DNA from 2 places in the Psychrilyobacter atlanticus DSM 19335 genome. Region 2 is predicted to be linked to the other one. Evidence: riboswitches for the same ligand, from Rfam matches in the RefSeq annotation. Region 2 holds a riboswitch; the other holds the start of a gene.
The links. Region 2 has a riboswitch for cyclic di-GMP ahead of K337_RS0115130 (DUF11 domain-containing protein). Riboswitches for the same ligand answer to the same signal wherever they lie in the genome.
Positions count from the first base shown of each region.

Region 1: linked by a shared signal. The riboswitch ahead of K337_RS0114175 (fimbrial biogenesis chaperone) and the one ahead of K337_RS0115130 (DUF11 domain-containing protein) in region 2 are both predicted to bind cyclic di-GMP.

Region 1 is NZ_KE384548.1:495,281-499,718, forward strand. It holds gene K337_RS0114170 (HD domain-containing phosphohydrolase) at 1-1,314, shown strand, start outside; cyclic di-GMP riboswitch class I at 1,849-1,934, shown strand; gene K337_RS0114175 (fimbrial biogenesis chaperone) at 2,035-2,751, shown strand; gene K337_RS0114180 (hypothetical protein) at 2,817-3,317, shown strand; gene K337_RS0114185 (hypothetical protein) at 3,435-3,860, shown strand; gene K337_RS0114190 (hypothetical protein) at 3,919-4,438, shown strand, end outside.
Region 2 is NZ_KE384548.1:701,110-705,547, reverse strand. It holds gene K337_RS19405 (OmpA family protein) at 1-325, shown strand, start outside; gene K337_RS18750 (YbaY family lipoprotein) at 339-728, shown strand; gene K337_RS0115140 (flavodoxin family protein) at 761-1,255, shown strand; gene K337_RS0115135 (Crp/Fnr family transcriptional regulator) at 1,758-2,399, shown strand; cyclic di-GMP riboswitch class I at 2,446-2,521, shown strand; gene K337_RS0115130 (DUF11 domain-containing protein) at 2,633-4,438, shown strand, end outside.

The DNA of each region.
Region 1 (4,438 bases), 210 kb from region 2:
TATCCAATATATTACAGAGATAGTTCGGGAAAACATAACGGATTTCTTTTGAACTATTTTTATGAGATTGAACAAATTTTTGGGATTAAAATGTTATTTGAAGAATCTGATTCCATGGAAGGATTTCATATCAACCCATACGTTGCAGCCATAAATGGGAAAGATATAAATAATAATAATGATTTTCTTACCACAGATCCTTATCTACACTTTCAATTTCATATTTTCAACAGGGAAGAACGCGGCTATATATCCAACCTTGAATCTTTAAAAAAATACAAGATAGCAGCGAGGAAAGGAAGTTTAGAAGAAACTTATCTTCTAAAGAAAGGATTAGAAAAAAATCTTGTTTTATTTGATACAGATAGAGATGTTATAGAGTCTTTAGACCAGGGAGCTGTCGATGTTATAATAGGCAGAGTACGAAAAGTTCATTATTTACTGAAAAAATATAATATACAGAGTATAAAAACTACTGGAATTATTTCAGACAAAATAAGCCTTAAATTTGGTATCCCTAAAGACAATGAAGTTCTTTATTTTTTAATAAATTCATATACAAAGGATTTTTTCTCCAGTATAGAATCCAGAAAAAATAATTTTTTAGAAAGAAAAATTAAAGTTATAAAAGATTTTAAAATTTCAATAATTATAACTTTAATTTCAGCATTAGGATTTTTGGCAGTGTATATTCATTTAAAAAAATTTAAGGCACTCTATTCAAAATTAACCAATATAACTCTGGGAATGGTAGAAGCACTGGAAAACGCCAACACATATAATGACGAAGATACCGGAGATCATGTAAAGAGGATAAGCAGGTATTCTGAATTTATAGCATATGAAATGAAACTATCTAATAAATTTATAAAGGAGATAGGTCTTTATGCCTCCCTGCATGATATAGGTAAGATAGGTATATCCGATGCCATTCTAAAGAAACCTGGAAAATTAACAGAAGAAGAATTTGAAACTATGAAAACACATGCAGAGATAGGGTATAATATGATAAAGGATTTAGAGGTAAGTGAAGTGGCTCTAAATATTATAAGGTACCACCATGAAAAATGGGATGGGAACGGCTATGGAAAGGGACTCAAGGGAACCGAAATTCCTCTTGAAGCCAGAATAGTAGCTCTGGCAGATGTCTACGATGCATTGAGGCAGAAAAGAGTATATAAGAAATCATTTACCCATGAAAAATCAGTAGAAATAATAAGTTCTGAAAGTGGAAAACATTTTGATCCCTATATAGTCAGAATTTTTCTAAGAAATCATAATCACTTTAAAGATATTTTCGACAATGAAAAGTAGTTAAAATTATTTTATAAAGGAAGAGACCTCTTAAAATTTTTAAGAGGCTCTTTTTAGTTATTCAATATTTTTTTAATCTACAGATTCTACGAAGTCTTTAATTTCACTTGTAGATATCTTTTCTAATGTATCTTCAAGGATTTTCATCAATAAATTATCTTCTATTTCATATTAATTTATCATCTTTCTAAGTTTTAAAACAGTGACCTAGTAATTCATTTTTTTCTATACTTTTAATGGCTTTTATTATAGAAGTGTAATTTATAAAAATAAAATTATGGAAAAAAATAAAAATTACCCTTAGTTTTTCATTATTCATGACCTTTTAATTTGTTTTTAGTTCTAATTTGATTTCTTATGCAGTTAAATGAAACGTGTTTGTTTTGAAATTCAAAAATGGATTAATTTTTTTTAATTTTTTCTGAAAGTAAATCGTGTTATAATAACATCCGTTATGAAATGTGCCATACATTTTTTTTAAAATTAAAATATGTTTAGCATATGACCAAATATTTTTTTTGAAATATTTGATAAAAAAGAAAATAGCAAACCTTGGGAAACCTTGGGACGCAAAGCTATAGGGTCTACGTCTATATTAGATATGGCTGCCAGTTGCCTTTAATTTAAGCACTTTAGTTAATTTTTTAATTTTAATGCATAACTTATTAAGGTTATGCATTTTTTTTTTTTTGCATTTTTTTGATTTAAATGGAGGGAACCATGAAAAGAATAATAGGAGTAATAATTTTAAATTTAGTTTTTCTTACTTATAGTTATGCTGGTTTTTCTGTAATAAAACCATCCTTTGGGATTACTTTGAACAGAGCCAAAACCCAGGAACAGCTTATAATGAACACAGGAAATAAAAATTTAAGAGTAAAAATATACGCAGAAAAACCAGCAAACCTTAAAGATGAGGAATTATATATGGGTGATTGGGTAAAGGTTTATCCTAGATATGTCACCATACCGGCAAATGGAAGAAAAAGGGTAAGGTTTATAGTGAAGCCACCAAAGGACCGTCATATCGCTGATGGTGAATACAGATGTGTATTGTACTATGAAGAAATCAAGCAAATAGGTGATGAAGGATTCAGTCTTAGAGTTGGTACACCAATCTATGGAAGAACAGGGAATCTCATCTATGCAGCAGAATATGAAAAATTGAAAGTAAAAAAAACTCAAAAGGGGTATAAGCTGAATGGGGTGGTTAAAAACACCGGAAACACTTCCTTTGCATTGAGAGCTGAGATAAAATTTTATGATAAAAAAAATAAACTGCTGAAAAAAATAGATAAAAAAGCAGCCTCTCTATTTAGAGGAACTACAAAAAATATCGGAATTGAATTGGAAGAGATAAAGAAAACTTCGAAAATTACGGTACTATTTTATGAGAAAAATAAAAAATATAAATTTGAAAAAATATACAAGCTGTAAAACGACAAAAAATATAGATGTCAAAAAATTTTACAAAAAAAAAGGAAAAAAGGAGATTAATTATTATGAAGAAAAGAATTTTACTAGTAACAGGGATACTTGCATTATCATCAATTACCTTTGGAGCACCTTCAACACCTACAAGTACTACAGGTCACGTAGATACTGGAACTTTTAATTTAAGTGCACAAATTATAACTAACTTGGACGTTGACATTTCAGGAGATATGGCGTTTGGAGATGTTGTAATTCCTGATTCAGGAACTAATACAAGAACTATTGGAACAGATTCAACTGGTATCACAGTTGGTTTCAATGCTGCTGATAAAGATGAAACTGTATCAGTTGTACTTAGTGGAACAGGGGTAGAAGGGTCAAAATATACTAAAGAAGCTGATAAAGTTTATGTTGATTTTGTTACTTCAACTGGGACATGGGCTGGAATACCAACAACAACACCTTTATACATAGGTGGGACAATTACAGTTGGCGCTGGAGCGACTAGTTCAGATGTAGATATTAGTGAAAATGTAACTGTAACTGTAACTTATGACTCAATTGTTTAATATATAATAGAAAATCTATTTAGAGTTTTGAGAAAATATAACTATTTAAAGTATGGTTTTATGCCATACTTTATTTTTTTGACGAAATATAGCTAAAATTTTTAAGGGGTGAATCATTTGAAAAAAATAATTTTAGTATTGATATTTATCATATGTGAGTCAATAACCTTTAGTACAGCAAATTTGGATGTTGATATAAGCGGGGGACTTGACTTTGACTATATAGTAATCCCTGACAGTGGGAGCAATAACTCGACTATTCTAGCAGATAGAAATGGAGTAATAGTTTCATTTGTATCCTCTAAACCAACAGATACTGTATCTGTATCTTTTAGCGGCGGAGATATCAGAAAGAATAAACTTTTCCTAGATAGTGAAAATATAACTATTGAATTTATTAGTTCTACAGGGAAGTGGAATGAAATACCCACAGATTTACCTTTTTATATAGGAGGAATGATTAGTATTAAAGATACTGCTACAGGCAACAATGAAATAGATGAAAATATAATTATAACGGTAACTAGCGAAAGTATAAACTGATTTTTTTAGTACAGAGTTTAAAAAAATATCAAATAAATTATCGAAGTGGAGCAGGAGTATGAAAATTAAAAAATATCTATTTATCTTATTATTTTTATTTAATATACTTACTTTTGCAGATGGAATACCTCAAAACTTTGAAGAAGGCTATATGCTGATAGATGTTAAGAATAAATTAAAAGACCCTTTCTTTGGTGTTTTTTTAAACTATGAAACAGAAAAAGTATATATAGGCCTAAGAAATTTTTTAGATTTTATAGAACTTTCAGGGATAGAAATAGATAAGAAAGAAAAAGTTGTTTCTGGAAAACTAAAAGCAGAATTTTTTAGAAATAAAAGAGAAAAATCTGTTTACTGGAAGTTTGATGACGATAGAAGTTTCATAAAAAATAATGAATTATATATAGAGGTGGGGAGTCTACCTGAAATACTACCCATAACAAATGTGAAATGGGATCTAGATGATTACAGGTTAACAATCTATCCAAATTTTTATTTGAGCATAGAGCTTAGGGAAAAGGCAAAGAAAAGAAGAAATAAAATAAGAAAGAAAAAAAGAGAAAAGAAGAAGAAAGAGG
Region 2 (4,438 bases):
TGCCGATGGTTATTCTATGGATAAAAACAAACCTATGAATGTCAATCAAGAATTTTTAGAAAATATTGCTAGTGATTTATCCGAAGAGTCTGGGACTCTTACAGTTAGGGCTTATACAGATAATACAGGATCAGAAGCAGCTAATTTAAGAATTTCTAAAAAAAGAGCAGATAAAGCTGCTGAAGCAATAAGAGAAGGAATCAATAATGAAAATATTGAAGTTATATCAGAAGGATTAGGAGAAACTAATTTTTTAACTGATAACTCTACTCTCAATAAAAGAAAAACTAATAGAAGAATAGAAGTTAATTTTATAGCTAAATAGTATAGGAGGAACAATGAAAAAAATAATATTAATAGTTTTATCTATTTTAACATTAGTAAGTTGTAATTCCAATTTAGATAAAGAAAAAAAATCAAGTATAAATATAACTGCAACTTACCGTGAGAGGATAGCGTTATTACCTGGAGCCAAAGTTATAGCAATACTAGAAGATGTTTCTAAAGCAGATGCACCTAGTATTGAAATAGCAAAACAAGAGATACCGGCAGGGAATTTACCTTATAAACTAACAATTGATTTTCCTGAAAAAGATATTATTCAAAACCATAGATACAACGTAAGAGTTAAGATTATGAAAGACGAAAAGTTACTTTTTACATCGACAGATTCATATGATCCTTTTAAAGAAGATGAAAAGGTAATTATATTGAAAAAAACAAAATAAATCATCAAATTTAAAACATAACGGAGGTAACAATGAAAACACTAATTGCTTATTCAAGTAAAACAGGAAACACCAAGAAGGTCGCGGAGTCTATTTTAAAGGCTTTTCCTAAAGGAGAAATTAGTGACATCAAAGATATAGATAATCTTGATTATGATCTTATTATTGTCGGGACATGGATTGATAAGGGGACCGCAGATGCAAAGGCTCTTAAATTCATAGAAACTATAAAAGAGAAAAAAATAGCTTATTTCTTTACATTGGGTGCTTATCCAAATTCTGATCATGCAAATGACTGCATAAAAAATATAGATAAATTGTTCCTGGATAATAAAAATACCCTCATTGGAAACTTCCACTGCCAGGGTGCAATTGATCCTAAATTAATTTCCTGGATGTCAGAGCTTCCGGCTGAAAATCCACTCTCAGCTAGCAAAGGGAATGTCCAAAGATGGAAAGAAGCTGCTAAACATCCAGATGAAAAAGATTTTGAAAATGCTTATAACTACTTTAAAATGTTAGTATAGTTTTTAAAGTTTAAAATCAATAAAATATCACTTAAAATTATTAAAAATACTATGATATATAATATTTAGGAATTTATACCTTAGTGTTTTAGTTGATGCAGTTTGTTTTTCAAATAGGAAGTTTTAGATAGATTACTAATTTAAATTATAACCCATGGAGTAGGATACTAAATAAAAGTATTTATTCCGTGGGTTTTTGATAAAGATTTAATACTACGAGTGTAAACAAAGTTAAAGTACATTGGGAAGTGCATTCTAAAAAATATTTAATTTATATCAGTATAGCGATAGGAAGAAAAGGAAAACAAAAATATAATTATAACATATAAATCATCAAAAAACAATCTCTATAGGTAGGGATAGAAAATAGAAAAATTGTTATTATAAATAAGATTAAATTACAAAATAAGGAGAGGATTTTTATTTATTTCAAAAATTATAATGGATTGAGGGGCGAAAGAAAAAAAACACTGTAAACTAATAAGTATTAAAAGTTGAAATTATGAAAGATAAAGAAAAATTTCCATTTTATAACTTATTAACCGTTGAAGAAAGGAAAAATTTTAAAGTAAAAATTTATAAAAAAAATGAAATTATAACTTTGATTGAAGAAGAAGAAAAATTTTATTTTATATTAGAAGGAGAAGCTAGATTTTTTAAAAATTTAGAAAAAATAAGGTTGGCTTCGGCTTCTATTCTTTCAGAAGGTTATATTATAGGAATAATGAAGTTTTTGAATGGAGTAGGGGCGGGAGATGCAGTAGTTACAACAAACACTTTAAAAGCTATAAAATTAGATGTTAACATGGTTAAAAGGTTGTTAGAGGAAAGTGTAAAGTTTAGTAATTATATTCTAAATATAACTTCTAAACGGTGGGTAGAAACTGTAGAAGTAATGACTATAAGGAGTTTTTCAGGGAACAAAGGAATTATAGCTTATTATTTAATAAAAAAGTCAAAAGAGGGATATATATATATTGAAAATTATAATGAAGTAATAAAAGGCTTAAACATCAGTGGGAATGGATTTTATTCTACTATAAATAAATTTTTAAAGGACGGCATAATTGAAAAATCTAAAAATAGCATAAAAATATTAAATTACGAAAGATTAAAGGAATTTTATATAGATTATTTACATTGATAGGCTTTTAGAATAAATTAAATGGATCTCTCAATCAAATATATTTTAAACTCATTGGCAAACCAAGGGAAATCTTGTGACGCAAAACTATAGGGCCTCTAAAATGGCAGCCAGTTACAGATCTTTTTTAGATCTGTATTTTTTTGAGATTTTGAACTGAATAAAGTTAGAAAGAGTTAAGTAAGAAGGGAAATATAATATATATTTTAAATTTATTTAGGAGGGAAATAGAAGTGAAAAGAAAGTTGCTTAAAATTATGTTATTTTTAATAACAACAGCGTATGCTTTAGGGGCAATAACTATAAATAAAGACGCAAGTATATCAGAATATATACCTGGAGAAGTTTTCACCTATACTATAAGGATAGAAAATAATGATTTTGTAGAAGTAAGAAATTTAACAGTAAATGATGATATGAGTAGTTTACCTCTTATAGAAAAATCTGTGTCTGTAGATGAAGGAATAGGCAGTAGCAGTAAAACTTATAGTTTTAATAATAAAAAATTTAATGCTTCAGATGTTACTGTGGGAGCAAATAGTTATATAGAATATACTTTGGAGGTTGAATTAGACATTGATGCTAATGGAGATATTACTAATATTTCTAAAGTCATGGGTGCAGGAATTTCTGAAAGTTCTAATGTAGTTGTAAAAGAATTAGATCAAGGTGCTGCCATTGGTTTAAGTAAAACTTCTCCAACAACTGAATATGACAATGGGGAGAAAATAGAATATAAGATTAAATTAACTAATAGCAGTAATAAAACAGTTAAAGATATTAAAATTTTAGATGATCTGTCTAGTTTGGGGTTTAGTAATGTAGATCTTGTAGTGTCTACCAGTGGTATAGGAACAGATTCAAAAGTTTCAGATGGTAACCTACCGAGTATGGAACTAGATATTCCAGATGCAATAATAGGACCAAATGGAAGCATAGTCTATACCCTTACTGGTACAGTTAATAATACTCAATCTTACCCTATTGTAAATAAAGCTAAAGCTACAATAGCTGGAACAGATAAAGTAGCTACAGTCACTCATACAAGGATACTTTATGATTATAGTATTTTTAAAAGTGTCAATAAATCAAAGTACACCTTAGGGGAACCGCTTATATATACTTTAAGACTAGAAAATAATAAAACAAACAAGGTAAAAGGTTTAGATATTACAGATCTTTTATCTACTATTGTAGCTAATACAACAGCAGGAAGTGATGGATTAGCCTTTGATATGTCTAATACTACCGTTAGTGCCAACGTAAGTTCAGGTTCTCACTCTGGTCTATCTAGTAACCCACTTAATGGAGATTTAGTAGCTACTTCAGCTGAGTTAGCTCCTAATGGATGGGTAGAGTATACTATTTCTGCTAAAATTAATAATAATATTATAGGAGAAATAAGAAATACAGCTACGATTATTGAAACTACTAGAGATAACAACACTAAAACTAGTAATGAAGTTGTTGTTGATCCTGGAAAAGCTAATATAGTAGTAACAAAAAAAGTAGATAAAACCAAGGATTACCTTCCAGAGGATAGTTTGACCTATACTATAAAAATAGAAAATAATGGTGGAGGATATGGAGAGGAATATATAGTCGAAGACCTTTTAAGCGAGGTTAAAACTTTACTAGCTAATGAAAATACAAATTATTTTGATTCTACTGACATTACTAGTGGAAATCCCTTTGGAATAGGAATTATTGAGCTTATATACATTGGAGATAATAGTAGCTCTAAAAACTATACTCTTGGTTCCCAACAAAGTAATAAAGATTTAACTGATAGGGTTTATATTGCACCTGGGGAATATTTGAAATATAAAATAATAATTCCGACTAATCCTAGTGCCATAGGAGATATAAATAATGAAGTAGTAGTAACTTCACCTAGTGGAGATAGTGATTTTCCTAAGACTGCTAATGCTATTACTACACCTAAGAAATTAGGAGAGGAAAGTGGAGTAGAAATCACTAAAAAAATTGATCCTATATCTCAAAAAGAATATAGACCTGGTGATGAAATAACTTATGAT